DNA from 4 places in the Microbispora bryophytorum genome. Region 3 is predicted to be linked to each of the others. Evidence: riboswitches for the same ligand, from Rfam matches in the RefSeq annotation. Region 3 holds a riboswitch; each other region holds the start of a gene.
The links. A riboswitch is a leader RNA that binds a small molecule or an ion and turns the genes downstream of it on or off. The one in region 3 is predicted to bind cyclic di-AMP.
Positions count from the first base shown of each region.

Region 1: linked by a shared signal. The riboswitch ahead of ACGFIB_RS20960 (coiled-coil domain-containing protein) and the one ahead of ACGFIB_RS18960 (CHAP domain-containing protein) in region 3 are both predicted to bind cyclic di-AMP.
Region 2: linked by a shared signal. The riboswitch ahead of ACGFIB_RS02180 (C40 family peptidase) and the one ahead of ACGFIB_RS18960 (CHAP domain-containing protein) in region 3 are both predicted to bind cyclic di-AMP.
Region 4: linked by a shared signal. The riboswitch ahead of ACGFIB_RS05725 (C40 family peptidase) and the one ahead of ACGFIB_RS18960 (CHAP domain-containing protein) in region 3 are both predicted to bind cyclic di-AMP.

Region 1 covers NZ_JBICTF010000006.1:14,999-22,573, reverse strand. Annotated here, with positions in the region: gene ACGFIB_RS20980 (serine hydrolase domain-containing protein) at 1-944, shown strand, start outside; gene ACGFIB_RS20975 (DinB family protein) at 980-1,702, opposite strand; gene ACGFIB_RS20970 (TetR/AcrR family transcriptional regulator) at 1,905-2,450, opposite strand; gene ACGFIB_RS20965 (hypothetical protein) at 2,483-2,839, opposite strand; gene ACGFIB_RS20960 (coiled-coil domain-containing protein) at 3,268-4,179, opposite strand; cyclic di-AMP (ydaO/yuaA leader) riboswitch at 4,214-4,352, opposite strand; gene galT (galactose-1-phosphate uridylyltransferase) at 4,423-5,481, opposite strand; gene ACGFIB_RS20950 (DeoR/GlpR family DNA-binding transcription regulator) at 5,575-6,390, opposite strand; gene ACGFIB_RS20945 (TIGR03086 family metal-binding protein) at 6,645-7,211, opposite strand; gene ACGFIB_RS20940 (ATP-binding SpoIIE family protein phosphatase) at 7,299-7,575, opposite strand, start outside.
Region 2 covers NZ_JBICTF010000001.1:471,248-478,822, reverse strand. Annotated here, with positions in the region: gene ACGFIB_RS02185 (C40 family peptidase) at 24-986, shown strand; cyclic di-AMP (ydaO/yuaA leader) riboswitch at 1,304-1,458, shown strand; gene ACGFIB_RS02180 (C40 family peptidase) at 1,533-2,105, shown strand; gene ACGFIB_RS02175 (hypothetical protein) at 2,305-3,270, shown strand; gene ACGFIB_RS02170 (glycosyltransferase family 4 protein) at 3,382-4,491, shown strand; gene ACGFIB_RS02165 (Nramp family divalent metal transporter) at 4,613-5,869, opposite strand; gene ACGFIB_RS02160 (manganese catalase) at 6,157-7,056, opposite strand; gene ACGFIB_RS02155 (SAM-dependent methyltransferase) at 7,318-7,575, opposite strand, start outside.
Region 3 covers NZ_JBICTF010000005.1:331,623-339,197, forward strand. Annotated here, with positions in the region: gene ACGFIB_RS18945 (ATP-binding cassette domain-containing protein) at 1-1,576, shown strand, start outside; gene ACGFIB_RS18950 (DUF5990 family protein) at 1,669-2,127, opposite strand; gene ACGFIB_RS18955 (ArsR/SmtB family transcription factor) at 2,246-2,593, opposite strand; gene ACGFIB_RS18960 (CHAP domain-containing protein) at 2,707-3,381, opposite strand; cyclic di-AMP (ydaO/yuaA leader) riboswitch at 3,396-3,529, opposite strand; gene ACGFIB_RS18965 (sensor histidine kinase) at 3,712-4,917, opposite strand; gene ACGFIB_RS18970 (response regulator transcription factor) at 4,914-5,567, opposite strand; gene ACGFIB_RS18975 (hypothetical protein) at 5,728-6,282, shown strand; gene ACGFIB_RS18980 (efflux RND transporter periplasmic adaptor subunit) at 6,279-7,343, shown strand; gene ACGFIB_RS18985 (ABC transporter ATP-binding protein) at 7,340-7,575, shown strand, end outside.
Region 4 covers NZ_JBICTF010000002.1:186,850-194,424, reverse strand. Annotated here, with positions in the region: gene ACGFIB_RS36695 (cellulose binding domain-containing protein) at 1-1,224, opposite strand, end outside; gene ACGFIB_RS05745 (helix-turn-helix transcriptional regulator) at 1,946-2,959, opposite strand; gene ACGFIB_RS05740 (VOC family protein) at 3,054-3,452, shown strand; gene ACGFIB_RS05735 (TetR/AcrR family transcriptional regulator) at 3,472-4,035, opposite strand; gene ACGFIB_RS05730 (NAD(P)H-binding protein) at 4,119-5,003, shown strand; gene ACGFIB_RS05725 (C40 family peptidase) at 5,064-5,570, opposite strand; cyclic di-AMP (ydaO/yuaA leader) riboswitch at 5,701-5,859, opposite strand; gene ACGFIB_RS05720 (hypothetical protein) at 6,175-7,266, opposite strand; gene ACGFIB_RS05715 (FAD-dependent monooxygenase) at 7,360-7,575, opposite strand, start outside.

The DNA of each region.
Region 1 (7,575 bases), on a different contig from region 3:
TGAGCAAGCCGGTCACCGCCACGGCGATCATGAAGCTCGTCCAGGACGGCAGTCTCAGCCTGTCCGCCCAAGTGGCGCCCATGCTGGGGCTCAGCACCGCCGCCGACTCCGACCTCGGCGACGTCACCGTGCTCCACCTGCTCCAGCACGTCGGCGGCTGGGACTCCGACAGGTCGTTCGATCCGATGTTCCGGGACCTCGCGATCAGGGACGGGCTCCAGGTGCCGCTGCCGGTGACGCAGGCGAACATCATGGACTACACGTCGCAGTTCGAGCTCGACGACGACCCCGGCACGCACTACGCCTACTCGAACTACGGCTACATGCTGCTCGGCAAGGTCATCGAGGAGGTCACCGGCCTCCCCTACGACACGTACGTCCGCCAGAACGTGCTCTCCCCGGTGGGGATCCAGCGCATGGTCCTCGGCCGCACGGCGCAGAGCCTGCGGCAGCCGACGGAGGTGACCTACTCCTCGCAGTACACCGGGACGACCGTGCTCGACTCCTCCGGAGACCTCGTGCCCTTCCAGTACGGCGCCTTCAACCTGGAGAACATGGCGGCGCACGGGGGCTGGCTCTCCTCGGCCGTCGACATGGCGAAGTTCACCACGATCTTCGACGCTCCCGGCCTGCTCACCTCGTCGAGCATCGCGCAGGCGTTCGCCCAGCCCGACATCGTGAACCCCGACGGCTGGTACTACGGGCTCGGCTGGCTCGTCCGCCCGGTCACCGGCGGCCTCAACACCTGGCACGACGGCTCGCTCCCGGGCACCTCCACGCTCATGGTCCGGCGGTGGGACGGGCTGAGCTGGGTGGTGCTCTTCAACCAGCGCGACGACCCCTCGGGCCTCGGCTACGGCGACATCGACCTCCTGCTCCACCAGGCGGCGGACGCCGTCAGTCCCTGGCCGACGACGAACCTCTTCGCCGACTACGGGCTCTGACCCCCGCCCTTGGCGAAGATCCCTCATCACCACACCTACGGAGCCGCCCGACGCGACAGCTTGTCCAGGTCGCGCACGCAGAAACCGTGGTGTTCCCATTCCTCGTTGAGCACGGTGCCGAGGCATTGCCGCACGCGCCGGCCCTTGGCATACGGGGGCCATCTGTCGTCGTCCGGCACCGGGGCGGGCTTCGCGAGCTGCTCGGGTGTGACCTCGGCCAGCCACGCCTCAATCTCCGACGCCTGCCGATCGCGCACGCTCAACACTTCGCCGAGACTCGGCCGGGCGGACCTGTCCAGCCCCAGCCCCTCCTGATCCGGCACGAACGGAGATGCCAGTCCCATCGCCGTGAACGGCTCGGTCAGCCCGAGCACGCAGCGCCGAAACCACGAGTCGTGCACGAAGACGAGGTGACGCAGAGTCTCGACCATCGACCACTCGCCGTCGACGCCGAGATCCTCGCTGCCCTCGGCCATCGACCCGGCCCGCTCGGTAGTCGTCGCCCACGCCTTCCGCAGCTGTCGCCAGGCCTCGCGCAGGTCGGCCGGTTCGTCGGAACGGATCAGCAGCCGCACCGGGTGCCGGCGGTCGAGCTCCGCCTCGACGTACGGCATCACCTCCACGCCGTTGACCACCAGGTTCGTGACCAAACCGTCGATCTCAACGTCCTGCATGACCACACCGACCAGCCGCGCCCTACTCAGGTCGCACTCGCGGAACTCCGCGCCTGTGAGGTCTTCGTCGTTGAAGCGTCGCATGCGGACAGGCTAAGCCGCACCGCACGCACACAGACGCCCTCGATGTGCCCTGACCCGACCTGGCGGGATCGAACATGCAGGTGGACGGCTTGCGGACTCCTGGCGGAGTGGCTTTATCAAGCTGTGCGAATGCTGGCCTCTGCGAGCTTCAGGTGTCGGGGTGAAGGTTGCGGAGCATTCGTTACAGAGCCGTAGGCCGTGGTCAGGGACGGAAGGCGGCGAGGATGATGTCCGCGTAGCGGCGCCAGACAGCCGGGTCACGTTCGTCCAGCACGATGAGCTGGCGGACCACGCCGCACAGAACGACACGGACGTCGAGGACGCCGACGTCCTGGCGGATCAGGCCCGATACCTTCGCCGCCTCGACCAGCCGGCCGATCAGGTCGACAAGTTTCGCGGCAGGCACCAGGTGGGCCTCGAAGAACGCCGCCGCGAGGCCGCGGTCGCGGGCGAGACGATCGAGCAGATCCGGCACATAGTCGGCGAATCCGCGGTAGGCGTCGTCGGCGGCGAGAGCGGCCAGCGTACGGTCCTCCAGCGAGCGGAAGTTCTCCCGCGCTATCGCGAGCACCAGCTCCTCCTTGCTGGGGAAGCTGCGGTAGACCGTCGCCCGCCCGACCCCAGCCCGCTCGGCCACCTGGGGCACCGTGACGTCAAGGCCGTGCTCTGCGAACAGTTCGCGGGCTGCCGCGACGACCCGCTCGTGGTTGCGCAGCGCGTCCGCGCGCCGGGGCACGTTCACCGTCATGGTCGGATGGGTTCGGGCATCTCGGGTTCCTTTCAGCGGACGTCGAAGCCGGCCTCGTCCACCTGGCGGAAGCGACCGTCCTCGGCCAATGTCGCGAAAAAGTAGATCTCCCGGTTGATGATCGTCCCGTCGGTCAAGGTCATCGTGTAGCGGTGCCGCTCGGCATAGCGCGAACCGTCGTACAACTCGTCGAGCACGGTCACCGTACCCTCAACGACTCGACTGCGGATGCCGGCGACCATGTCCGCGAACCCGGCGCGGTCTAGCACACGTCCGTCGCCGCGGTGGATGTAGTCGGGGGCGTAGTACTTGTCCAGAGCCTCGTGAAGGTCAAGTCGAGGCTCGAACGCCACGTCGCGGATGGCGTCACTGATGCGTGCAAATGTCACGAGCAAACCCTCTCATCTATCCGGACCTCTGTGTCCGGTTAACCTTCATCGTACCGGACACGCAAGTCCGGTACGGATCGATGCTCGCGACACCACGCGAGCATGACGCGTCCTTCCCGGGGCGGTCCCGGTACCGCACGAACGGGACCGGGAGGGTCATTCGTTGACGGCGGTGGTGGTACCGGCGCGGCCACCAGTTCGGCGAACGGGTCGATGCGGATGGTGGCCTGTCGCACGCGGTCGCCGGTGGCGCCACTCGCGAGGCTCCCGTACTTGCGGACGTAGGCGTCGTCGACGCGCGCAAGGTCAGAAGCTCAACAGTCAAGGCATCACCAGGCCCCTACGTTCACGCCGAAGGCCGCGCCTGACCTGTGAGAACGCCTATGCCACTGATGCGGATACCACATCAGACGGAATAGGCACGCCTTCTAGTACATCGAGATGTGTACGTGGTCGTAGTGGTTGGCGGTGATTCCGCCGCGATCGGACATGGTCCGCCAGCCCGGACGGCCGAGGTTGTAGATGCGCTGCTGCCAGATCACGTACATCACGCCCAGTTTCGGCCCGTTCTTGATGGCCCAGGCGGCCAGGCTGTCGCCGAGCGCCTTCATCTCGGGTGAGGGCATGGCGCCGCCCGAGCTCATCATGAAATCGCATGCGCGCCCGAGGGGGTGCTCGCCGCTGTTCTCCGCGCGGTAGCAGCCGATCGGGAACCGCAGGGCGAAGTGCTGCCCGACCTCGGTGCGCATGAACTGCATCCGGGGCGTGATGTTGTCGGAGCCACTGGGCAGTTCCGGCGCCCACGACCCGCCCGCGCGCTTTCCCGGCGCGATCGGGATCAGCGCGTCGAGCTTGTCCTTGATCTCGTCGATGAGATCCTCGGCGTCCTCGCGCTGTCCGGCGACCTCGGCCGCCTGCGTCTTCAGGTGTCCGGTCAGCGTCTTGGCGGCGTCCGCGGCCTGCTGCCGTTCGCCGCGGACCTGGTCGAAGCGCGCGAGCCTGGCGGCCTGTTCCTCTTTGAGCTGGTAGTTCAGGGCCGCAGTGTTCATGTCGGGCAGCACCATCGCGCTCTCGGTCTGATAGCGCAGCCCGGCGAGTTGCCGTACGGCGTCGCTGGCGGCTTCGTAGTCGGCCTCGGCCTTGGCCAGCCGGCCGCGTGCCGCCTTCTCCTCCACGCGGGCCTTGGCGAGGGCGACGCGTTTGGCGTTGTAGTCGCCGATCAGCCGGTCGACCTTCTTCCGCAGGTCCGACAGCTCCTGCTTGAGCTGCTTCTCCGTCGGCTTGGGGTCGGCGGCGCCGGGCGCGGCCGTGCCGAACACGAGGACGGCGGAGGCGAGCACGCCGACAGCCAGGGGGAACGCGCGGGGCAGAGCCCACTCCTCTCCATCTGCCGACCGGGTTAGCTGACGGGTTCGGGCTGGAGAAGCCCGGGCAGGCTACTGCCTTGACCCCAGGTGCGTGATTGGGTCCCCGGCTCCCGGGCAGGGCGCCCGGGATTAGGCGTACCGGTTGTGACGGCCGGTGTCAGGGATACTAGTGGTAAAGAAACCGTGGCTGCCACCAAAGTCGCAACCAACCGGAGATCAAGCCGTTATCGCCTCTCGAAGCATCCGGGCGGCCTCCTCGGGCAGCACATCGTTGACGAACGCGCCCATGGCCGACTCCGATCCGGCCAGATACTTCAGCTTGTCCGGCGCGCGCCGGATCGTGAAAAGCTGCAGGTGAAGGTAGGCGAGGTCGCGCCGGTAGGTGACCGGGGCCTGGTGCCAGGCCGCGACGTACGGCATGACGACGCCGAACAGCCCGTCGAGGCGGCGCAGCACCTCGGTGTAGAGCGGCGCGAAGGCGGCCCGTTCCTCCGGGGACAGCGCAGGGATGTCGGGCACCTGACGGTGCGGGTAGACGTGCACCTCGAACGGGTAGCGCGCGGCGGCCGGGACGAAGGCCGTCCAGTGCTCGTTGGCGGCCACCACCCGGGGGCCCTTCCGCTCGGCGGCCAGGACGTCCGCGAACAGGTTGCCGCCCTGATGGCGGCCGGCGGCGTCCAGCATCTGCCGCGTACGCGGCGTGACGTACGGATAGGCGTAGATCTGTCCGTGGGGGTGCGGCAGCGTGATGCCGATCTCGGCGCCGCGGTTCTCGAAGCAGAAGACCTGCTCCACACCGGGCAGCGAGGACAGCTCGGCCGTGCGGTCGGCCCACGCCTCGACGACCAGCTCGGCCTGCTCGTCGCTGAGCGAGCTGAACGACGCGTTGTGGTCGGAGGTGAAGCAGACGACCTCACAGCGCCCGATCCCCGGCCGCACCTCGCTCAGCCCGCCCACCTGCTCGTACGCACCGGTGTTGAAGCTGAACGACGGGAAGCGGTTCTCGAACACCGCCACTTCGTAGGGCGAGGGGATCTCCGAGCCGGGATGGCCCGGGCAGAGCGGGCACTCGTCGGCGGACGGCAAGTGGGTGCGCGTCTGGCGGTGCCGGGCCACGGCCACCCACTCGTCCATCAGGGGGTCGTAGCGCAGTTCGGAGGCGAGCGGGCGCGGCGGCAGGTCCCGGGGGTCGATGGCGCTGTGGTCGGCGTCGTCGCGCCGGTCGAAGTAGATCAGCTCACGGCCGTCGGCGAGATGGGTGATGGTGCGCTTCACAGAGCGGTCTCCAGTTTCACGGTGCGGTGTCCCGGGTCGCGGCGGGCTTCGAGACGTCCGGGGGCGCAGCGGGCTCGCTCCAGAGGTCCGGCGTCACAGTGCGGTCTCCAGCGGGGTCTCCAGCTCGGTCTCCCCGGAGGGATCGGCGAGGAGGAGCTCGCCGGCGTGCTCCGACAGCGCGGTGCGCGCCTCCTCCGGCAGGCCGACGTCGCTCACGACCACGCCGGCCTCATCGAGGGCGGCGATCGTGCTGATGCCGATCGTCCCCCACTTGGTGTGATCGGCCAGGACCACGAGCTGCTGGGCGGCCGCGACGAGGGCGCGGTCGGTCTCCGCCTCCAGCAGGTTCGGCGTGGTGTAACCGGCCCGGACGCTCATGCCGTGCACGCCGAGCATGAGCGTGTCGACGTTCAGGGAGCGGACGGCCGCCACGGCTACCGGGCCGACCAACGCGTCGGAGGGCGTACGCACGCCTCCCACCAGCACCACGGTCTGGTCGGGCCGTCCCGCCCGGTGGAAGACGTCGGCCACCTGAACGGAGTTGGTGATGACGGTCAGCTCGGGCACGTCCACCAGGTGATGGGCCAGTGTCCAGGTCGTGGTCCCGGCCGACAGGGCGACGGAGCTGCCGGGCCGTACGAGCATGGCGGCCCGGCGGGCGATGGCCTCCTTCTCGGCCTGCTGCCGCACGGACTTCGCCGCGAAGCCCGGCTCCTCCGTCGAGCCGGCGCCGGTGGCGGTCGCCCCGCCGTGCACCTTGACGATCAGGCCGCGCTCCGCGAGGACCTCAAGGTCGCGGCGAATGGTCATGTCCGAGACCCCGAGGTCGCGTACGAGCTGCGCGACGCGCACCCCGCCGGTTCTGCGTACCCTCTCCAGGATCGCCTGCTGCCGTTGCTGGGCCAGCATTCACCACTCCTGTCAACAGATTCAAACAAATTATGCCCCACGAACGTGGAGACGTGTTGAGTTGGGGGTCTGCCCCTTGCCGCTCGGGGTCCGGGGGAGGACAGTGGGCGAAAGCCGTACTCGACGGAAGGCGGTCGTGATGGGCAGGCGCGCACGCAAGTCGAAGGCACGCAAGAAGAAGAAGGCCAACCACGGCAGGCGGCCCACAGGGCGTTAGCCCTGCGAGGACCGTGCGGCGGTCCCCGGGGCAGGACCTATGGGTTCCTGCCCCAGGCGGTGAGCAAGTGAGTCTGCTGGTCGGCGCCGGCCGGGACGCCCCGCTCATCCCCGATCACCCCCGCCTCGCGGTAGTCCTCCCGCGCCTTCTCGAACCATTCCGAGCAGGAGGCGACGAGCTCGGGGTCGAGCCGTTCCGGCCCGCCGATGGCACGTGCCAGGTCCCAGGTGTGGATCAGCGCGTCCGCGAACAGCTCGGTGATGTACTCCTCGCCCGGTACGTCGCCGAAGGACAGGTGGGTCACGCTGGTGAGGGCGCCCTCGGCGTACACCGCCTGGACGGCGCCCTGCGCGGAGGCCTCGAACGCCTTCAGCGGGTCGTCGCCGAGTACGTCGCCCTCGAAGGCGTCCCCCACCTCGGCCACCGTACGGCCGGACAGCAGCTCGGGGGCCCACAGGTTCTCGGCCACGACGTGGTTGACGAGCCCCCGGACGTCCCAGTCGATACAAGGGGTCGGCAGCTCCCACTGTCCGCGGCGGACGAGATGGAGGCGGTCCCCGAAACCGTCCAGCGCCCTGCGGTACGCGTCACGGATGTCGATCATGTCCCCTCCTCGCCACGAACTCCCCATTCGACCGTAACTCTTCTCAACGATCAGTCATACACGCTCTAAGGGGAGTGAACCCCCGGGTCAAGGGAGGTGCTGCTCGACCCAGACGATCTTCCCGTACGGGGTGGGCCGGGTGCCCCAGCGGTAGGCGAACCGCTTGATCAGCTGGAGACCGCGGCCGGTGTCCTCGTCGGGGGCGGCCGTGCGCGGGGCGGGAGCGGCGGGGGAGCCGTCGACGACCTCGACCACCAGCGTGCGGCCGCGCAGCATGCGCAGCTCGATCGGCGGCCAGCCGTGTTTGAGCGCGTTGGTGACCAGTTCGCTCACGATGAGCTGGGTGCTGTCCACCAGGGGGCTC
Region 2 (7,575 bases), on a different contig from region 3:
AGGTTCATCCTCAAGGGGGCTCAGTGCGAGGGCGTGTGCCGGTGGCCGCCGGTCTGGCCGCCGTGATCCTGCTTACGCCGGTGACGGGCGCGCAGGCGGATCCGAAGCCCACGGTCGCGCAGGCCAAGGCGAAGCTGAGCAAGCTCAACGAGCAGGCCGACAAGCTCGTCGACCGCTACAACGCGGCCAACGAGAAGTGGAAGAAGTCGCGGCAGAAGTACCTCGCGATCAACGACGACTACAAGAAGCAGAACACCCGGGTCGAGGCGCTGCGCTCCGGGTTGGTCTCGATGGCCGTCAGCAGCTACCAGGTCGGCGATATGGGCTCGTGGGGCGGTGTCTTCTACAGCTCCAACCCCGACGCCATGCTCAGCGGCCTCGCCACGCTCAACCACATGTCGGCCGAGCGGGCCGGGCGGCTCAGGGAGTACGAGGGCGCCATCAAGGACCTCAAGGACCGCCGCGACCAGAGCAAGGTGGTCTACAAGGAGGCCACCGACGTCAGGGGCGAGCTCGCCGGCGAGAAGGAGAAGGTCGACAAGCTCGTCCGGGAGCAGATGAAGCTCCTGCGCTCGCTCGGGACGTTCAACCCCGGCAACCCCAACAGCGCCGGCGTCGTCTACACCGGGCCGGCGTCCGGCAACGCGCTGTCGGCCCTCCAGTTCGCCTACAAGCAGGTCGGCAAGCCCTACCGTTACGGGGGCACCGGACCGGCCTCCTGGGACTGCTCGGGGCTCGTGCAGGCCGCGTGGGCGGCGGCGGGCGTGACGCTGCCCCGGACCAGCTACGAACAGTGGGCCTGGGGCGCGAGCCGCAGGGTCTCGCTGGACGAGCTCCAGCCGGGCGACCTGCTCTGGCACGCCGGGTACGGGCACGTCGGCATCTACGCCGGCGACGGCAAGGTCGTCCACGCTCCGCAGACCGGCGATGTTGTGAAGATTGTCTCACTCGCCGAGTATCACGCGATCGGAGCCGTGCGCCCCTGAGGGGCTCGACCGGCTCTGTGATCTCTGTGCCTTTTGGGGCTTCTGTGACCCGATTTAGCCGGTGTTGTGGAGATTGTGAGCAGAGTCACAATTAGCGGTTTGCTGTGCGGGGTACGCTGCGCTTTCTTCTCGGCGGCCTTCGTTATCTGATCTTTATCCGGCGGGAGGACTTTGCCGAATGCGGCGGGTCCTGGGTAGCTTCTGGGCCGCGGCGAGCACGCCTCGCCGCGGCGCACCCGGTCCGGCCGGCCGGGTCGCGCAGTCATCCACCGTCATCGGCGCCCTTCATCACCCTCCCCTTCGCGGGATCCTCCGGCGCCGGTGGCCTGCCGAGTCCGTGCAGTCAGGAGGCACGGAGCCGGGGAACCATCGACCTTCACGCGAAGGTCCGGGGTGAATCGGCGCATCGCGCGCCGTAGGGCGACTTCCCCGCCCGAACCCGTCAGCTAACCCGGTAGGCGTGAGCGGAAGACCCGAGGAGAGATCCTGTCTACCACCCCCGCTAGTCTGTCCCGTCTTGCCCGAATTGCCCTTGGTGGTGCTGCTTTGACGGCATCCGTAGGGGCCGCCGGAGTACATCCGGCGGCGGCCGACACGGTGACGGTCACAGTCGTCAAGACGGCCCCAGCCAAGAAGACGGCTACGAAGACGGGCACCGAGAAGAGCGCGGACGCCGCCGCCCGCAAGGCCGCCGCGAAGAAGCGGCAGACCAAGAAGACCACCGCCAAGCGGAAGATCAGCAGGGCCTCGCTCCAGCGGGCCAAGGGCCTGCGCGCGGTGAAGGTCGCGGAAAAGCAGATCGGCGACCCCTACCGCTACGGAGCGACGGGACCGGGCGCGTTCGACTGCTCGGGCCTGGTCCAGTACGCCTGGCGCAGGGCTGGCGTACGGCTGCCGCGCACGACGTGGTCCATTCGCGGCGCGGTCAGGAAGAAGGTGTCCTGGGGTCACTTCGAGCCCGGTGACCTGATCTTCACCAGCGGCGGCGGCCACGTCGGCATGTACGTCGGGCACGGCAAGATGATCCACGCTCCGCACACCGGCACCCGGGTGCGGATCGACAAGCTGGACGCCTATCGGAGGAGCACCTTCGTGGGTGCCGTCCGTCCGGGCGTCTGACGGGCACCGGTCACCAGCCCCCTCGACCGGCGCCGTCCTCGCGGCCCCGTCCACCTCGCCGAGGTGGACGGGGCCGTGGCACGTGCCGGTTAGCATGCACGGCGTGACTGCCACGAGCGGCGTGCCCGTGCCCGTGCCTGTGCCTGTGCCTGTGCCTGTGCCCGTGCCTGTGCCCGTGCCCATGCCTGTGGGCGTGCCCGTGCCCGTGCCTGTGGGCGTGCCGAGCGTGCGCGCCGCGGCCGGTCGGCGCCGGCCCGAAGTTCCGCCCCGCGGGGTCCTTCCCCGCCGCCGGATCGCGGCCGTGGCCGCCGCGCTGGCCGCGCTGCTCGCCGGGTCCGCCGCCGCGGCCCCGCCCGACCCGCTGCTCGCCCCGCGGCTGGACGCCCGGGCCGCCGTGCGGGAGCGACCGGGCATGTGGATCGGCGCCTCCGTCGCCCGCGGCGAGCGCGCCGTCGTCGTGGGGTCGCCCCGGCGGTTGGTCGCCGAGATCGCGGCGCTGGCCGATCGCGCGGGCCGCACGGTCACGAGGGTCTGGGGCGGGTACGGCGGCGCGGTGGTCCTCGTGCCGCGCACCGAGGAGCAGGCCGCCGTGCTGGCCGCGCCGGCGAAGGTGGACGATCTGGCGGCCGTCGCCACCGGCGGCCGCGTGATCGTGCAGCCGGCGGCGTTCGCCCGCCTGTCCGCGACCGGCCGCATGGTCGTCGTGACCCATGAGCTGACGCACGTCGCGACCGCCGGCCCCCCGACGGTGCCGATGTGGCTCAAGGAAGGCTTCGCCGACTACGTGGGCTATCTGGACAGCGGACTGCCGGTCCGCACGATCGCCGCCGAACTCGCCGCCGACGTCGCCGCCGACGGGGCCACCGACGAGGCCGCCGACGGGACCGCGGACGGGGCCGCCGACGGGACCGCCGGGAGGGCGGCGCTGAACGCCCTGCCAGGGCCCGCCGACTTCGCCGCCAGACCCGCGCAGGCGTACGAGGAGGCGTGGCTCGCCTGCCGCTACATCGCGGCCCGGTTCGGTGAGCGGAGGCTGGTCGCCCTCTACCGCGCCACGCTGCGCGAGGGGATCGGCCCGGCGCTGCGGGAGGTTCTCGGGCTGACCGCCGACGGCCTGACCCGCGAATGGCGGTCGTACGCCCGCGAGCGGCTCGCCCGGCCCTGACCTCCGTGAGGGCGCCTGATTCCGTGAGGTGCGGGCACGACCACGGCTGCGACAATGCGTTCTCGGGCGGCGCGGGCGGACCGCGCGACCATGCCGGCAGCGGGGGTGAGGATGACGAAGCGGACGCTGATCGTCACGAACGACTTCCCGCCCAGACCGGGCGGCATCCAGGCGTTCGTGCACGGCCTCGCCTCGCGCAGGCCGCCCGGCTCCGTGGTCGTGTACGCCCCGCGCTGGAAGGGGTGCGAGGAGTTCGACGCGCGCCAGCCGTACGAGGTGGTCCGTCATCCCTCCTCGCTGATGCTGCCGACGCGCTCGGTGGCGAAGAGGGCGGCGGCGCTGGTCGAGGACGGCGCCACCGTCGTCTTCGGGGCGGCGGCGCCGCTGGGGCTGCTCGCTCCCGTCCTGCGCGCCGCGGGTGCGGGCCGGATCGTCATGCTCACCCACGGGCACGAGGCGTCCTGGGCCCGCCTGCCGGGCGCGCGCGCCCTGCTGCGCCGCATCGGCGCGGGGGCCGACGTCGTGACCTACCTCGGCGACTACACCCGTCGCCGGATCGCGCGGGTCGTCTCCGCCTCCAGGCTCGTACGGCTCGCGCCCGGCGTGGACACCGCCGTCTTCCGCCCGGGGGCGGGCGGGGACCGGGTCCGCGCGTCCCTGGGCCTGGACGATCGGCCGGTGGTCGTGTGCGTCTCCCGGCTGGTGCCGCGCAAGGGCCAGGACGTGCTGCTGCGGGCCTGGCCGCTCGTCCTGCGGCGGGTTCCCGGCGCGGTCCTGCTCCTGGTCGGCGGTGGCCCCTCGCGGCGGACGCTGGAGCGGACGGCCGCCCGGGCCGGGCTGCGCGGCTCGGTGGTCGTCACCGGGTCCGTCCCCTGGGCGTCCCTCCCGGCCTACTACGACGCGGGTGACGTGTTCGCCATGCCGTGCCGCAGCAGGCTCGGGGGGCTCGACGTCGAGGGTCTCGGCATCGTCTACCTGGAGGCGTCGGCCACCGGACTGCCGGTGGTCGCGGGCTCCTCCGGCGGCGCCCCCGACGCCGTACGGCACGGAGAGACGGGCCTGGTGGTCGACGGCACGTCGCACACGGCGGTGGCCGGCGCCCTGGGCGACCTGCTGGCCGACCCGGCCCGCGCCCGCGAGATGGGGCAGCGGGGCCGGGCCTGGATCGAGGAGGAGTGGCGCTGGGACCTCGTCGCGGCCCGGTTCGCCGCACTGCTCTGACCTCGTCTCCCGCCTGACACTCCCGTGCCACTTCGCGATCTCGACGCGACCACGGCGGAGGTGACCGGCGAGGCCGGGCACCAGTCGACGAGGCCGAGCACCAGGGGAAGGCGTCGGCGGCTCAGCCGGTGAACACCTCCACGAGGAGGAAGCCGTTCAGCGCGCAGATCACGCCGGCGACGACGACGCCGGCGACGGTGGTGAGGCGGCGGTTGACGAGATCGCCCATCAGCTTCCTGCTGCCGGTGAACGCCACGAGCGGGACCAGGGCGAACGGGATGCCGAAGGACAGCGCGACCTGGCTCAGCACGAGCGCCCGCGTGGGATCCACCTCGGCGGCCAGGACCGCCATGGCCGGGATGATCGTGACCAGCCGCCGCGCCAGGAGCGGCACGCGGCGGCGCAGGAACCCCGCCATGATCACCTGCCCGGCGTAGGTCCCCACGCTGGAGGAGGCCAGGCCCGAGGCGAGCAGGGCGAGCGCGAACGCGACGGCCGCCCCGGGGCCGAGGACCCGCCCGAGACCCGCGTGGATGGCCTGCAGGCTGCCGGGATCGCCGCCGCCGAACGTGGCGGCGGCCACGGTCAGCATCGCCATGTTCACCAGCCCGGCGGTGCCGAGGGCGACCGCGATGTCCGTCCTGCTGGCCCGCACGGCCTCCCGGCGACCGCCGTCCGCGCCCTGGTGCTGGGTGAGGGCCGAGTGCAGGTAGACGACGTGGGGCATGACGGTCGCCCCGATGATCCCGGTGGCCAGCAGCAGGCTGTCGGTCCCGGCCAGGCGGGGCACGAAGCCGCCGGCCACGCCCGCGAGGGATCCCGACAGCAGCACCTGGTAGGCGAACCCGGCCAGGACCACCCCGAGCATCGCGGCGACGGTCGCCTCGAACCGGCGGCGTCCGCGCGGCGCGAGCATGAGCAGCAGCGAGGAGACGACGGCCGTGACGGCCGCGGCCGGCAGCAGCGGCACGCCGAACAGCAGGTTCAGGGCGATCGCCCCGCCGATGAACTCGGCCAGGTCGGTGGCGGCGGCGACCAGCTCGGCCTGCACCCACAGCGGCAGGCTCACCCGGCGCGGCAGGTGGTCGCGGCACAGCTCGGGCAGGTTGCGGCCGGTGGCGATGCCGAGCTTGGCCGAAAGCGCCTGCACGAACATGGCCAGCACGTTCGCGAGGGCGATCACCCACAGCAGCATCGTCCCGTACTGGGCGCCGCCCGCCATGTTGGTCGCGAAGTTGCCCGGATCGATGTACGCCACGGAGACGACGAAGGCGGGACCGCACAGGCCGGCCAGCCGCGCCAGGCGGCCCGGTGCCGCCCGCCCCTCGGCGGGTGCGGCGGGCGCGGGCCCGTTCAGGGGACGGCGGGAGTCGAGCACAAAAGCCTCACAGGAAACACGAAAGCCTCACAGGCGGGAAATATGGCGTGCGGCACGGCGGCTGCCCCACGCCGGCCCGGGTGCGTTCTCCGGCGGCCGCAGGCGGCAGCCCCGCGGTGCGGTGCGGCGCCTGCGGAACGGCGCAGACGCCGTGGGCCGAGCGTGGCGCGGGGCCGAGCGTGGCGCGGGGCCGAGCGTGGCGCGGGGCCGAGCGTGGCGCGCTGGAAAGGGCGGAGGCCGGTGTCCGACCGGCCTCCGCCTGTGCGTGCCGGCTCGACGGGGCTCGGTCAGGTGAGCTTGTCCTTGAGCTTGCCCATGGGGCCCACCTCGGTGCCGAGGGCCGGGCTCTTGGGCTCGCCCATGCTGCCGTCGTAGGTGTCGTAGAGCTTCGGGTCGGGCGGCGGTGCCATCGCGAGGTCCCCGAGCGGCTCCGGGTTGAGGAGATAGGCGAACTGGTGGCGGCCGTCGGGCTGCGGCCCGCTCGCCCAGCCGCCCGCCTGGGCCTCCGCGCCGTCGGACAGGTCCCAGATCGTCTCGGCGTGCTCGGCGTGCTCCTCGTCGAACAGCGCGTCGGGCACGACGACGTCCTCCAGGCCGTCCGTCCGGAGTTCCTCGATGGCCTTGAGCCACAGGTTCTGGTGCAGGGTGTCGCGGGCGAGGTTGAACTTCAGCATGTCCTTCACGCCCCGGTCGTCCGTCATGTGGTAGAGCCGGGCGGTCTGCAGCCTGCCGTGCGCCTCTGCCGCGACGTTCGCGTGGAAGTCCGCCAGCAGGTTGCCGCTCGCGACGATGTAGCGGCCGTTCCAGGGGTATCCGTTGCTGTCGGCGGGCAGGGGGCCCCCGCCGGCCACGATGGCCTGCTGCGGGTCCATCCCGCCCAGGACCGCGCCGACCACTGGGTCGGCGGTGGCCATCTTCGTGACCGCGGTGGAGGGCGCTCCTTCGAGGAGGCGGGCGACCATCGTGGCGAGCATCTCGACGTGCCCGATCTCCTCGGTGGCGATGTCCATGATCAGGTCTTTGTACTTGCCGGGCATGCGGCAGTTCCAGCCCTGGAACAGGTACTGCATGGTGACCGTCATCTCACCGAAGGCGCCGCCGATGAGCTCCTGGAGTTTGCGCGCGTACACCGGGTCGGGCTTTTCTGGCTTGGCCTCGAACTGCAGGCGGCGGTTGTGCCGGAACATGGGACTCCTCGCGTGGGAAACCACAGGGAGCCGCAGGCCTTAAGCGGGCGAAGGGTGCGACCCCGCTGGTGCAAGTGGTGGGGGGCACGCATAAATCCCAACACGTGGCGCAACGGGACCACAGGAGCGACACCTAACGAAGGGCCCAATGGATGGACAGGTGCCGCCCCATGCCCTGATTGGGTGCGAAGAGCCAGCTGTCCGCGCATATACGACACAGCGCCGCGCGCGAGCGGGTCAGGAGGAGCGCGGGCCGGTCGGTCAGGCCTTGCGGCCGATCCCGCCGGCGACGCAGACGCCGCCGAGGTCGAGGGGGTGGCTCACGGGTTCCTCGGGACGCCACTCGGGCACGTGCACCACCCCGGGTTCGACCAGGTCGAGGCCATCGAAGAACCGCACGATCTCGGGCATGTCCCGGGCCCGGCCGGTGCCGAGCATCTGCAGCAGCACCGCCTCCAGTTCGCGCATCTCCGGCGCGCAGGAGCAGAAGTGGGTGAGCTGCATGTAGCTGCCCGGGGC
Region 3 (7,575 bases):
GAAGTCGATGCTGTCCAAGGACAAGGAGGGATTGCAGCCGCACGTCCGGGCGTTCGTGGAGCGGGCGGTCGCGTTCACGACCTGCCCCGAGTGCGGCGGCACCCGGCTCAGCGAGGCCGCCCGGTCCTCGAAGATCAAGCAGATCAGCATCGCCGACGCCTGCGCGATGCAGATCAGCGACCTGGCCGACTGGGTGCGCGGCCTCGACGAGCCGTCGATCGCGCCGCTGGTCACCACGTTGCGGCAGCTCCTCGACTCGTTCGTGGAGATCGGGCTGGGATACCTGTCCCTCGACCGTGCGTCGGGCACGCTGTCCGGCGGCGAGGCGCAGCGCGTCAAGATGATCCGCCACCTCGGCTCCTCGCTCACCGACGTCACCTACGTCTTCGACGAGCCCACGACGGGCCTGCACCCTCATGACATCCAGCGGATGAACGACCTGCTGCTGCGGCTGCGGGACAAGGGCAACACGGTGCTGGTGGTGGAGCACAAGCCGGAGATGATCGCGATCGCCGACCACGTCGTGGACCTCGGCCCCGGCGCCGGCACGGCGGGCGGCACGGTCTGCTTCGAGGGCACCGTCGAGGGGCTGCGGGCCAGCGGAACGATCACCGGCCGCCATTTCGACGACCGGGCCGCACTCAAGGAGAGCGTGCGCACGCCCACCGGCACGCTGGAGATCCGCGGCGCGACGGCGAACAACCTGCGCGACGTCGGCGTCGACATCCCGCTCGGGGTGCTCGTCGTCGTCACCGGAGTCGCCGGGTCGGGCAAGAGCTCGCTCATCCACGGGTCGGTCCCCGGCGGTGCCGGTGTGGTGTCGGTCGACCAGGGCGGCATCCGCGGCTCGCGGCGCAGCAACCCGGCGACGTACACCGGACTGCTCGACCCGATCCGTAAGGCGTTCGCGAAGGCCAACGGGGTGAAGCCGGCGCTGTTCAGCGCCAACTCCGAGGGCGCCTGCCCCGCCTGCAACGGCGCCGGCGTCATCTACACCGACCTGGCGATGATGGCGGGGGTCTCCACCACCTGCGAGGAGTGCGAGGGGAAGCGGTTCCAGGCGGCGGTGCTGGAGCACAAGCTCGGCGGGCGCGACATCAGCGAGGTGCTCGCGATGCCGGTGGCCGAGGCCCAGGAGTTCTTCGGCTCCGGCGAGGCGCGCACGCCCGCCGCGCGCGCCGTCCTCGACCGCCTCGCCGACGTCGGGCTCGGCTACCTCACCCTCGGCCAGCCGCTCACCACGTTGTCCGGCGGCGAGCGGCAGCGGCTCAAGCTGGCCACCCACATGGCCGACAAGGGCGGCGTCTACGTCCTCGACGAGCCGACCGCCGGCCTCCACCTGGCCGACGTCGAGCAGCTGCTCGGGCTGCTCGACCGGCTGGTCGACTCCGGCAAGTCGGTCATCGTGATCGAGCACCACCAGGCGGTCATGGCACACGCCGACTGGATCATCGATCTGGGTCCCGGCGCCGGTCACGACGGCGGCCGGATCGTCTTCGAAGGCACGCCGGCCGACCTCGTCGCCGCCCGCTCCACCCTCACCGGCCAGCACCTCGCGGCCTACGTCGGCGCCTGACCCGGGCCGTCGAGGTCTCCGGTGTTCAGGTTCTTCTTGGTCCAAAGGTCCTCCACCGGAGACCTCACTGCCTGTCGGGGCACGGCACGCCGTCAGACGGTGGGGGCGGACCATTCCACCAGCGGCGGGCGCACCGCCGCGCACAGCGGCTGACCGCGAGAATCGGTCAGCCCCAGCCGGGCCACCAGCAGGTCGTTGCCCACTGCGGCGTCCATCACGGCCCCGGGGATGCCGTCGAACGACAGCTTCGCCCGCCGGAACATCGCGAACACCCCGGCGTCATCGACAGTGCCCCACGACAGGTACACAAACCGGGCGCCCGGCCTGCCCTGCACACATGGGCCCCGGAGATCCCATCCGGTCTCCCTGCGGGCCGCGGTCACCTTCAGCTTCCAAACCGCCGAGGAAGCGTCTCCCGCATGCAGGTCGAGCAGTTCGTCACGGCGGCCGCGCCGCTGCACGCCGACATGGATGTTGCGGTAGCCGGGGAAATCGGGTGTCTGCCCGCATTCCCGCCCTGGCAGGTTGGATGCCTCGATACGGATCAGCACACCAGCATCATTCCCCAGGCTCCGTGCGGCAGGCGGGGAACACTCCGGTGCCGAGCCAGGGGGAGGAGGACGCCGAATGCGAGCGGCGAGTGCCCGGCACGGGTCAGGTGGCGCGCGATCACGGACGGGCGTCGTCCTGCAGGCGGCGCTCCCGCTTCCCGCGGGCGAGTTCGGTGCCCAGGGCGTCCAGGCGCTGGTTCCAGAAGCGGCGGAAGTGGTCGAGCCAGGTGTCGACTTCGCGCAGCGGCGCGAGGTCGACGGTGTACAGGCGCCGGGTGCCCTCGGCCCGGACCGTCGCGAAGCCGCTCTCCCTCAGCACGCGCAGGTGCTGTGACACCCCGGGCTGGGAGATCCCGAACTCCTCCTGCACGATGGAGCCGATCTCCCCGGCGGAGCGCTCGCCCTCGGCGAGCAGTTCCAGGATCCGGCGGCGCACCGGATCGCCGAGGACGTCGAACGCGTGCATGCCGCCAGGCTCGCAGCTCACGACCGCACAGGTCAATGTGATCAAGGCCCGGCGCCCTCGGCGGGGACGCCCGAAGCGCGCCGGGATCACCGGCGCGCTTCGGGCGTCGCCTGTCAGGAGGAGGCGGAGGTGTCCCCGGGATACACCGGGTAGCCGTATCCGGCCACCTGCCAGGTAGGACGGGTACGGGCCTCGACGGCGCCGCCGTCGCCGGTGTTGCCCTCGATCGTCTGGATAGTGCCGTCGTCGTTGTCCTTGACGACGAACCCCACGTGCTCGATGTCGTCGATGTCCTTGCTGCCGTTCCAGTTGAAGAACACCACCGCGCCCGGCTTGGGGGTGTGGCCCCAGCGGCCGTGTTCGGCGAACCAGCGTGCGTGCTCCACGGTGTAGGCGTCGGAGCCCATGACCGGAGCGATGCCGAGCTGCTGTCCCACCCACGAGACGAACATGTCGCACCAGGCCGCGTTGAGGTAGCCCTTCAGTGTGCCGCCGTCGCGGGCGAGGGTCTCGCGGGCGCGGGGCGTGGACATGTACCACTCCTGGAACTTGGTCCCGCCGCCCTTGGCGTTCTCACTGATCCCGATCTGGCTCCTGGCCAGGGTCAGCACGTCGGCCGCGCTGATCCTGGGCAGCGTGGAGGCGATCTCGGACGTGGACTTCGCGACCGCCGGGCCCTTGCCGGTGGCCGGGTTGTCCGCGTGCGCGGCCGGTGAGGCGATCAGCACGGCCGAGGCGAGGACCCCGCCCGCGAGGGCAGCGCGAAGACAGGTGTTGACGACGTGCATGGTGGGGCGTACTCCCTTGCTTCCATGCCGCCTACCGGGTTAGCTGACGGGTTCGGGCTGGAAGTCGCCCTACGGCACGTATGCCGATTCACCCCAGGAGAGGTGGGTCCCCGGCTCCGCGCGGACGCGGACTCGGCGGCCGGGCGACCGGCCGGGATCGGCCGGTCGCGTCGGTCTGAGGAGGGCTTCTTGACCATTGAGATGAGCAAGTGCCCCCGAGTTGCCTAAAACGTAATAGACCAGGTCAAACCGGTCAAGTTAGAACAACCCAGATTTTACCGGGCAGTAGGCAGCAGACCTCGCACTTGGGGGTAAAGGGCCCGCCGGTGATCACCGGCGGCAGGAGGATCCGGGCTGACCGGGCAGTCGTACGGTCACCGCCAGGCCGCCCTCCGGCCGGGCGAGCGCCTCCACCTCGCCGCCGTGCGCCACGGCGATGGCCCGGACGATGGACAGGCCCAGCCCCGACCCCCGGGCGGAGCGGACGCGGTCGCCGCCGAGCCGGCGGAACGGCTCGAACAGGTCGTCCACCTCGTACGGCGGGACCAGGGGCCCGGTGTTCTCCACCGTCACGCTCACCCCGGCCTCCTCCTCCCGCAACCGGACCCAGACCTCCCCGTCCCGCACGTTGTACTTGATCGCGTTTTCCAGCAGGTTGACCAGGCAGCGTTCGAGGAACAGCGGGTCGCCGTGCGCGACCGCCGGGCTCAGGTCCTCGTGGACGACCACCTTCCTGCGGCGCGGCTGCAGGTCGATCTGCTCCATCGCCGTACGGACGACCTGCCGCAGGTCGACCGGCTTGCGGGCCGTCGGCTCCTGCTCCGACTGCGCCAGCATGAGCAGGCCCTCGATCAGCCGCTCGTACCTCGCGTTGGTGCCGAGCAGCGCGCGGGCCAGCGCCTTGAGGTCCTCCGACGCCGCCGGTTCCTCCAGCGACACCTCCAGGACCGTACGGTTGACCGCCAGCGGGGTGCGCAGCTCGTGGGAGGCGTTGGCGATGAACCGGCGCTGCGCGTCGAACACGCGGTGCAGCCGGTCGAGCATCGCGTCGAAGGTGTCGGCGAGCCGCTTGATCTCGTCCTGCGGCCCGCGCAGCCCGATCCGCTCGTGCAGCGTGCTCTCCGACAGCCGCTGCGCGGTCTCGGTCACCCGGTCCAGCGGGCGCAGCGCGCGGTCGGCCACCAGGTAGCCCAGCACCACCGCGACGGCCCCCACCAGGATCATGACGATCATCGACGACCTGAGCACGTCGCTCAGCGCGTCGGCCGCCCCCTGCTCGACGTTGGTGCGCACCCGCTGCGCGAGCACGTCGCTGTCGGGCAACTTGCCCCCCAGCACGGCACCGCCGTTGACACTGGGGGCACCGGTCACCTTCGACGCCACCGCCACCACGAACCGCTGGTTGAGCGCCCGCGCGGTCAGCAGCTGGGTGAACCACAGCAGCACCGACCCCGCCAGGAAGAACAGCCCGCCGTACAGCAGGGTGAGCCGCATGCGCAGGCCGAGCCTGCGCCACGAGGACAGGACGCGGGTCACAGCCGATACCCCCGGCCCGGCACGTTCTCGATCACCGCGGGCTCGCCCAGCTTGCGGCGCAGCGAGGTGATCGTGACGCGCAGCACGCCCGTGCCGGCGTCGGCGTGCTCGTCCCACACGTTCGCGCGCAGCAGGGCCGAGGTCACCAGCCCTCCGCCGGCGCGCATGAGCTCGTGCAGCACGTCGAACTCCTTGCGGCCCAGCGCCACCTGCCGCCCGTCGCGCAGCACCGTACGGCGGGCGGGGTCGAGCCGGATCCCGGCCCGCTCCAGCACAGGCCGCACCGCCCGGGGCGAGCGCCGGGCCAGCGCCCGGATCCGAGCCACCAGCTCGGCGAACGCGAACGGCTTGACCAGGTAGTCGTCGGCGCCCAGGGACAGGCCCCCGACCCGGTCACGCACCCGCCCGGCCGCCGTCAGCATGAGGATGCGGCTCGCCCCGCGGGCCGTGACCAGCTCCCGGCACACCTCGTCGCCGTGCACCTCGGGCAGGTCGCGGTCGAGCACGACCACGTCGTAGTCGACGTAGGCGGCCAGCTCAAGCGCCTCCTGACCGTCGTAGGCCACGTCCACCGCGATCGCGTGCAGCCGCAGCCCCCGTGCCAGGGCCTCGGCCAGCTGTTCCTCGTCCTCGACCACGAGCACCCGCATCCCCACCAACCTCCCACTCGGCTCCGAGAGTGGCGCAGGCGGTGTTAGCCGCGGATAAGCCGGGCTCGCTTATCCGCGTTTAGCACCGCCTCCGCTGAAGTTGGGCCCCGTCCCGGGCGGACGCCCCGGACGAGAAGGAGCGACAGAGGAGGAACGACCCATGCGCTTACGACCCATGCGCTTACGACCAGTACGGGCCCTGGGCCCGGCACTGGGGCTCACCGTGGGGCTCGCACTGGCACTGGCCGGCTGCGGCGCGGCGCCCGCGGACGACGGGATCGCCAGCGCTGGCGGCGCCACGTCAGGCGGCGGCGCCACGGCGGGACCGTCGGCGTCGGCCCCGGTGGACCGCCAGGAGGCCCAGCTCAAGTTCGCCCAGTGCATGCGCGAGCACGGCGTGGACATCCCCGACCCCGGCCCGGACGGCCGCGTCCGCATCATCGGCAAGAAGGGCGACCAGGCCTCAATGGAGAAGGCCATGCAGGCCTGCCGGCACTTCATGAAGGACGCGGTCGGCGACAAGCTCGGCGGCGACGACCCCCAGGCGCGCGACCGGATGGTGAAGTTCGCCCAGTGCATGCGCGAGCACGGCATCGACATGCCCGACCCGGCCCCCGGCCAGGGCATCCAGGTCAAGATCAAGCGGGGCCAGGAGAAGGCGATGGAGGAGGCGCAGAAGGCCTGCGAGGAGCTCGCACCCGGGAGGAAGCCGTGAGGAAGAGCCTGGTGATCGCGGGCGCCGGTGTCCTCGCCCTGGCCGCCGCGGGAACCGCCGTCGCCGTGGCGGGCGGCGACGGCGCGGGCGCGGCCGAGTCGTCCCCGCCCCCGGTCCCCGCCACCGCGTCGATCGCGCGTCAGGACCTGGTCGACACCAAAACCGTGGAAGGGTCGCTGACCTACTCCGGCGAGCGGCAGGTCAGCACCGACGCCGCCGGCACCGTGACCTGGGCGCCCGCCGAGGGCGCACTCGTCCGGCGCGGCCGCCCGCTGCTCAGGGTCGACCGCAGGCCGGTGGTCCTCATGTACGGATCGCTGCCGATGTACCGCCCGCTGCGGCAGGGCGTCGACGACGGCCCGGACGTCGAGCAGCTCGAACGCAACCTCAAGGTCCTCGGCCACGGCGACGACCTGACCGTGGACGACCACTTCAGCTACGCCACCTATCTGGCCGTCAAGGAGTGGCAGGACGACGCCGGGCTCCCCGAGACCGGGCAGGTGGACGCCTCCCAGGTGGTCTTCCTGCCGGCCGCCGCCCGGGTGACCGACGCCAAGGTCGAGGTGGGCGACAGGACCGCCCCCGGACGTCCGGCCCTCACCGTGTCGGGCGTACGGCGGCTGGTGCACGTGGACCTGTCCACCGACGATCAGTCGCTGGCCAGGAAGGGCGCGAAGGTCACCGTGGAACTGCCCGGCGGCGAGCGGGTCACCGGGAAGATCACCTCGGTCGGCACGGTGGCCGAGGCCGTCTCGTCCGGTCAGGGCCAGGACGAGGGCAGCACCATCGACGTCGACATCACCCTGAGCAAGACCCCGAAGACCCGCCTCGACAGGGCCCCGGTCGAGGTGGAGTTGGTCAGCGAGCGGCGCGAGAACGTGCTGGCCGTCCCCGTGGAGGCGCTGCTGGCCCTGCGCGAGGGCGGCTTCGGCGTCGAGGTGGTCGAGGGCGCCTCCACCCGCCTGGTCCCGGTCGACCTCGGCGCCTTCGGCAGCGGCATGGTCGAGATCACCGGCGCCGGGCTCGCCGAGGGCATGAAGGTCGGGGTGCCCGCCACATGAGCGTCCCGCAGCCCGAGCGGCCCTACGTGGTGGAGCTGCGCGAGGTGACCAAGGAGTACGGCGGCGGCGTGCGGGCCCTGCGCGGGGTGAGCCTGCTGGTCGAACGCGGCGAACTGGTCGCCATCGCCGGGCCGTCCGGCTCCGGCAAGTCGACCCTGCTGCACCTCATCGGGACCCTGGACCGGCCCACCACGGGGACCGTACGGATCGCCGGGCACGACGTGGCCGGGCT
Region 4 (7,575 bases), on a different contig from region 3:
GACCTCGGTGGAGGCTCCGGGGGCCAGCGACCCGTTGTAGCTCATGTTTCTCGCCGTGACCTGTCCGCTGGTGGGGGAGTAGGTGGCGTTCCATCCGCCGGTGATGGTCTGTCCGCTGGGGAGGGTGAAGGCCAGCGACCAGCCGTTGACGGCCGAGGAGCCGGTGTTGGTGATGGTGAGGTTCTCGGTCAGGCCGTTGTTCCAGGCGTTGACGGTGGCGCTGACCCGGCAGGCGCCCGATCCGCCGCTGGGCGACGCCGACGGAGAAGGCGACGCCGACGGGGACGAGGAGGGCGATGCCGACGGGGACGCGGACGGGGACGCCGACGGCGACGCCGACGGGGACGGTGAAGGAGACGCGTTGGACTGGAACTGCGTGAAGAACTTCCACACCTCTGCCGACGTCCAGGTCCTGGCACCGCTGGTCGAGGTGGACCCGTCGTTCGGAGAGGGGGTGTGGTCCCCGTCGAACGCGGCCCAGACGACCGGGTAGCCGGCCCGGCATCCCTGGTAGGCGGTGATGATGTGCGTCAGGCTGCCCTGCGATGGCTCTCGCGGGCTCATGGGGGTGCAGCCGTTGTTCGAGACGAACCTGTCGCGCAGCGACCGTCCCTGGGAGATGTTGAGCACCGAGTCGTGGATGCCGTGAATTCCCATGTACGCGACGGGCTGAGTGCCGCCGTTGCACCCGCTGAGCTGCGCGCCGGAGTAGACCGCGACCGCACGGAAGATCGTCGGCCGGGCACAGGCTTCCGCGAAGCTCATCGCACCGCCGTAGCTCCACCCCATGGCGAAGCGCTGCGACGTGTCGACGCAGAGATCGCTCTCGACACGCTTCAGCACGTCGTCGGTGAAGGTCAGGTCTTCACCGTTGGAGTTGCCCCAGCCGTTGTTGATGCCCTGGGGTGCGATGAAGATCGTGCTGTTGTTCGAAAGCTGCTTGAGCCCGTAGTAGGCCCAGACGGATCCGTCCGATCCGCCCGTGTCGACGATCTGGGCGGTGCCGTTCAGCCAGTGATACGCGAAGATCAACCGGTACGGGCGGTTGTTGTCGTAGTTGTCGGGGATTCTGAGGATCCAGCTGCGACTCTTGCCGCTGGTCGTGATCGTCTGTGAACCGCTTCTCAGCGTCGGGGTCTTGCCGCATCCGGCGGTCGCCGCCGCCGCGGCGGCGGCGCTGATCGAGGACGGCGTGGTCGCACCGAGGCTGTCACTCAGTGCCATGCGTCCTGTACCCAGGACGAGGACCGCGGCGGCCGCGATGGCGGTAAAGATGGATCTCTGTCGCAACTTCACGCAACTCCCTTTGCCGTTCGAACAATCGACAGATGTCGATGGGGAAGCAATTGGGTTTTCCTTCAATTCGGTGGAGCGTCCGCGGCCGGCAGGTGCGTGCCGGCCGTACGGCCTCCCCGGACGGATTCGAACGCTAAGTGAGCCCACCGTCCGTCGACCCGGAGGAGCGCGGCGACCGACCGGCGTCGGCGTGTACGCGCTCGCCCCTTTCCTTGCTGGAAGAGCAAGGCGAGTTCAGCTGTCCGTCAGCGTCGGCATGGCCCTGCCGTGTTCTCTCCTCGGCGGTGCGCTGGAGAACGCGGCGGAATTCGTCCTGGCGTCGAGCCATGATTGTTAGCGCTAACAGCAACGGAGGGCGACCAAGTGCTCCTCTCTGCCGGGCGACTGGAGGTGGTGGTGAGCCGGAGCAAATAAGAAGTCATGAGATCTGTCAACGATCTCGACTTCTCATCGTCGTCCTTCGCCTGCGACCGTTCGTTCCTTCGGTTGTGACCAGGGAAGAAGTCGCGGCTGCCATTGACGCCGCGATGAAAATTACATCGTCTGACGCTTCGCGCCCGCGGCGACGAGACCGTTCGTTTCCCCACGCGGACAGAGGTGGCCGGGGGTGGCCGGGGGCGTGCCGGGGGCGTGCCGGGCGGTAGAGAGGTCAGGCGACCGGGCCATCCCCGGGCGGGACCCTGCGGGCGGAGGCCGCGAGCCGATCCGCGAGCGCGGCGACGAGGTCGCGCAACTCGTCCGGGCGCTCGATGACGAACGGCCGGTCGAACGACGCGAGCAGTGGAGGCAACCAGTCGAGCCGCTCGGCTCGCAACTCGACGCGGAGCCATCCCTCGGCCGCGGGATCCGCGCCTTGCGTGGGCGCAGACTCCTCCACGGTCGCGACGCCGGCGGGAAGCCGGACGCGGATCTGCTCGACCGTTCCCTGCATCCGCAGGACCACTCGATGCCGATACGGAGCCGTCGCGAACCCTGACAGGACGTGCTGCGCCGGATCGAACCCGGCGGGCGGCTCGAACGAACCGGGCAGCGCCCTCGCGTCCGCGATGCGATCCAGCCGGAAGGTCCGGTCCTCGCCGATCGCGGGATCCGCACCGGTGACGTACCACCGGCCCGAATGGGCGACGAGCCCGTACGGATGCAGCGTGCGTTCGCTGCGCCGGCCGTCGGCGGCGGTGTACCTGATCGAGATCGGCCGGTGATGGCGCACGGCATCGGCGACGCAGAGCAGGACCGCGGTCTGCGGGGTGGCGAACTCGCCGGGCGGAGCGGTGAAGGCGAGGGATTCGAGCACCGTGTCGAGCTTGTGGGCGAGCCGCTTGGGCAGGACCCGCCGGATCTTGGCCGCCGCCGTCTCACTCGCGGTGCCGGTGGTCGTCGTCAACCCCGACCGGCGACCGGCGACCAGGCCGAGCAGCACGGCGAGCGCCTCGTCGTCGCTCAGCATGAGCGGAGGCATGCGATATCCGGGGGCGAGCCGGTATCCGCCGTAGCGGCCGCGCACCGACTCGACGGGCACGTCGAGGTCGACCAGGTGGTCGACGTACCGCCGGACGGTGCGCTCGTCGACACCGAGCCGGTCGGCGAGCTCGGCCATCGTCCGAATGCCACCCGACTGCAGGAGCTCCAGCAGCGTGAGAACGCGATGAGTAGGTCGAGCCACGTCCACAACCTAAGGGACAATACTGGGCGGTTTCTGTCCGGTATTCGCCCTAGTGTGCCATCGGAGAACGACCCGACCAACCAGGGAGATCACCATGGACTTCGTATCGATCCGCATCATCACGGGCGACGTCGCGCGCCTCGTGGACTTCTACGAGCGAGCCACGGGAGTGGAGGCCAAGCGGTACAGCGAGGACTTCGCCGAGCTCAGGACGGCCTCCGCCACCCTCGCGATCGGCAGCACCCGCACCGTCCCGTTCCTCGCCTCCGGCGCCGCCCGGCCGGCCGGCGACCAGCGCGTGATCATCGAGTTCCTCGTCGACGACGTGGACGGCGTGTATCGGAACCTGTCCGGCTTCGTCGAGGAGTTCGTCCAGGAGCCCACCACGATGCCCTGGGGCAACCGGTCGCTCCTGCTGTCCGACCCCGACGGCAACCTCGTCAACTTCTTCACTCCGGTCAGCCCGGCCGCCATCGAGAAGTTCGCCCGCTGACGACGGCCCTGAGGGGACTTCAGCGTTCGGGGCGGCGGATGCCTTCGAGCACAAGCGTGACGTGTCTGCGCCAGCCGGCGGCGTCGGTCATGTTCGCCATGGCGCCACGGGTGATGAGGACGAAGTCGTCGGCGCGGAAGTCTTCGCGCAGGCGGCCGGCGTCGACGGCGCGCCGCACGATGCGTTCGGTGATCGCCGAGAAATCCGTCTTCTCCGTGGCGATGTCGTTCCAGCGCGGCTCTTCCGGGCCGAGGAGCGCGAAGCGGAACGCGGCGTCGGCCTGTGCGGACTCCAGGTAGCCGTAGAGCAGCGTCTCGAACGCCGTCCAGGGATCCTCGGCCTCGTCGGCGGCGCGGGCGAGGGTGGCCATCGCCTCGAACCGGCGGCCGATGATCGCCGCGAGTAGCGCCTGCTTGTCGGCGAAGTGCCGGTAGAGGGTGCCGACACCGAGGCCCGCGCGCTCGGCGATCTCGTCCATCTGTACGGCGTCGCCGCGCCGGGCGAACAGCTCACCGGCGGCGTCGAGGACGGCTTCGCGGTTGCGCCGGGCGTCGGCGCGCAGCGAACGTTCGGGAGCGGTCATGGTCATTCCACTGTAGTTGACGGTGCGCGGCGATGGTCTTTATATTCGGAACCGGAATTCAGGTTCAGGTTAGAGGAGATCCGATGATCGTCGTCACCACACCGACAGGACAGATCGGCAGCCGGCTGGTCCGCCGGCTGCTCGACCAGGACGAGGAGCTACGGGTCGTCGTCCGCGACGCCTCGCGTCTGGACGACACGGTCCGCGAGCGGGTCGAGACCATCGAGGGCTCCCACGACGATCCGGCCGTGCTCGACAAGGCGCTGCCCGGGGCCGAAGCGCTGTTCTGGCTCGTCCCGCCGAACCCGGCGGCCCCGAGCGCCGAGGAGCACTATCTGCGTTTCGCCCGGGCGGGCGCCGACGCCGTCGCCCGCCACGACGTCGGCCACGTCGTCGGGGTCTCCAGCGCCGGGCACGGCTGGCCGGCCCCGGCCGGCGTCCTGTCGGCGGCCTTCGCGATGGACGCCGAACTCGGCAGGTCCGGTGCGGCCTACCGGGCGTTGTCCATGCCCTTCTACATGGAGAACCTCCTCGGGCAGCTCGACGCGATCCTCGGGCAGGGCGCGTTCTCCCTGACCTGTGCGGGTGACCTGCCGCTGGCATCGATCGCGACGCGGGACATTGCGGGCGTGGCCGCCGATCTGCTCACCGATCTGTCCTGGACCGGGCAGGAGAACCTCCCCGTGTTCGGCCCCGGCCGGATCACCCCCGACGGCATGGCCGAGGTGATCGGCCGGGAACTCGGGCGCCCGGTCGCCTACCGTCGCGTGAGCCTGGACGACTACGCGTCGTTCCTGCGCTCCCGAGGCGCCGGCGACCAGGCGGTCAAGGATCTGACCGAGGCGTTCGCCGCACAGGACCACGGCATCTACGACGCGGACTGGGCGATCGCCGCGCCCACGTCGACGGACTTCCGCACCTGGTGCAGGGAAGTGCTCAAGCCCGCCGCGGACGCCCGGGCATCCTGATTCGGCGACGCGGGCGACGCATCGAGCACCATCTCGCCGAGGAGGTCTCCACGGCCCGGCTCAGACGCCGGGGCGTACGGCGGCGAGGAAGCTGCTCCTCCAGTAACCGTCGAGCTTGTCGATGTTGACCACCGCGCCGCTGTGGGGGGCGCTGATCACCTTCTTGTGCCCCACGTACATGCCCACGTGGCCGCCGCCGCTGGTGAAGATGAGGTCGCCAGGCTTGAGGTGCGCCAGGGAGACCCTCTTCTTTGCGGCGCTGAGCATCGACCACGTCGTACGCGGGAGCTTGACGCCCGCCTTGCGCCAGGCGAACTGGACCAGCCCGGAGCAGTCGAACGCCCGTGGGCCCGTGGCGCCCCACACGTACGGATCGCCGAGCTGCTTCTTCGCCACCTCGACGGCGTGCTCGGCCTTCTCCTGCCGGAGGGCCGACCTGGTGAGCTTCCTGTTCGCGGAGGCCTCCGCCGCGGCCGGCGCGGGAGCCGCGCCGTCGTACAGGGTGGTCGCCGTAGCGGGGGGCTCGGGAGGAACGATCGCCGGGGCGGCCGAGGGCGGGACTGTCACCGCCGCAGACGCGGCGGCCGCGGGCAGTGCGCTCAATGCCCCTACGGAGGCGGTGAGCGCTGCGCTACTGATAGTGACGCAGGCAATGCGGAGCAGAGGGGTGGAGTTGGTGAACAGGGGATCTCTCCCTAGGGTCTTCCGCTTGCGCCTACCGGGTTAGCTGACGGATTCGGGCAGGGAAGTCGCCCTACGGCGCTGGCGCGCCGATTCACCCCGGACCTTCACCGAAGGTCGATTGGTTCCCCGGCTCCGCGCCTCCTTGCCGGCGCGGACTCGGCGTCACCGGCGCCCAGGGGGGCGGAGAGGGCGGGGCGGCCGGTGACAGTGGATGGTCGTTTCGAACCACGACCGGGCCGGTCTCCTGACAGCGGCACGTGGACCCGGTCGTTGGGCAAGGAAACTACCAAGAGCCCCATATTGGTGCAAAGAGTATGAAAAGGATAAAGATCGCACAAAGGGGATGAAATCAATAAAACCGCAGGCCAGGGCGGCTGTGGAAGGCGAGTGTGACGCTCGTCACACTCGCCGAGTGTCCTGCGGGCCACCAGGGCGCGCGCCTGGTCCGCGACCGGCTCGCGGGGATGACGTGTTCGCCTTTACCGCTTTACCGCGTACGCCAGAGCGTGCCGTCGGCCGAGGGGTCGTCGGGGTCGCCCTGCGGCACGGTGAAGCCCGCGCCCCACAGCGTCGTCGTCCCGGGCCTGCGCGCGATCGAGAACAGGACGGCGTCGGTGCCGGCCTTCCGGGGAACCGGGGCGCTGCGCCACGTCGAATCCGTGACGTGCCACAGAGTGGAGTTCCAGTTGCTCTGCACGATCCACACGCCGCCCTTGCCGTCGGGCTCGACCTCCGTGTAGGGCTGCGCGTTGCCGGCGCCGATCGAGGTGGTCCATGAGCGGCCGTTCCAGTGCATGACCAGGGTGCGGCTGTAGGTCACGTCGTCCCCCTCGTCGTCGGCGCCCTCCCAGCTGACGCCGCCGACGGCCCACACGTTGCCGGGGTTCACGACGGCGATGTCGTTGAGGACGGCGGCGGCGCCGGGAGCGGGAAGCGTGATCGCGGGGGTGGGCACCGCCGCCCAGGACCTTCCGTTCCACCGCATGATGGCGGGGCGGTCGCCCTTGGTCCCCGCCGCCCAGACGTCACCGGCCCTGTACGCGTCGACGGCGGCGGCGCGGGCCGGCAGCCGGACGCTCTTCCACGAGGACCCGTTCCAGTGCCTGGCCGAGGCCGAGGACTCGGCGACCGCCCAGACGTCCTTCGCGCCCGTTCCGTCGGCGTCCGTCGCGGCGAAGCCGCCGCCGAGCGAGGCGGTGGTCCACGCGCGGCCGTTCCACCGAGCGGCCTTGCCCGGGCCGAAGACCCATACGTCCCTGTCCGAGGTGGCGGTCACGGCCTTCAGCTCGTACGGCGGGCTGCCGGGGATCACCTTCCACGATCTTCCGTCGAACCGCTGCACCAGGCCCCGCTGCCCGCCGTTCACGAGCCGGTGACCGGCCGCCCACACCGACCCGCTGCCCAGGGCCGTCACGTCGTTGAGGACGTCGTCCCCGGGCAGGGTGTTCACCCTGGTCAGCCGCCACATCGGCGCGCTCTCCCCGGCCTGGCGTCCTTGGTGGGTCACGCCTGAGGCCGCTGTGCCCGGCATGCACGCCAGGCCGAGCGCCGTCATACCCGAGACGAACACGGTACGCACGATGCCTTCCCCTTCCGCTCACCCGTACGACGTCTGGCGGAGGGGGGGCCGTTCACACGGATCCGCCGAGGATCCCGGCCCCGGCGCCGGGGGCTACGAGGCCGGCGTCCGGTAGTCCCTGATCGTGATCGCGGTCGCGGCCCTGCGGATGGGCCCGGTGACGCGCTCGATCATGCGGTCCTTCCCGGGCAGATGCGGCATCAGCCGCAGCATCAGCATCTGGAAGCGGATCTGTGCCGCGGACTTCAGCACCATGCCCTTGAGGTTGTTCGCGGCGAGCTTCTGGTTCTCCTCCGCGAAGTGCCGCAT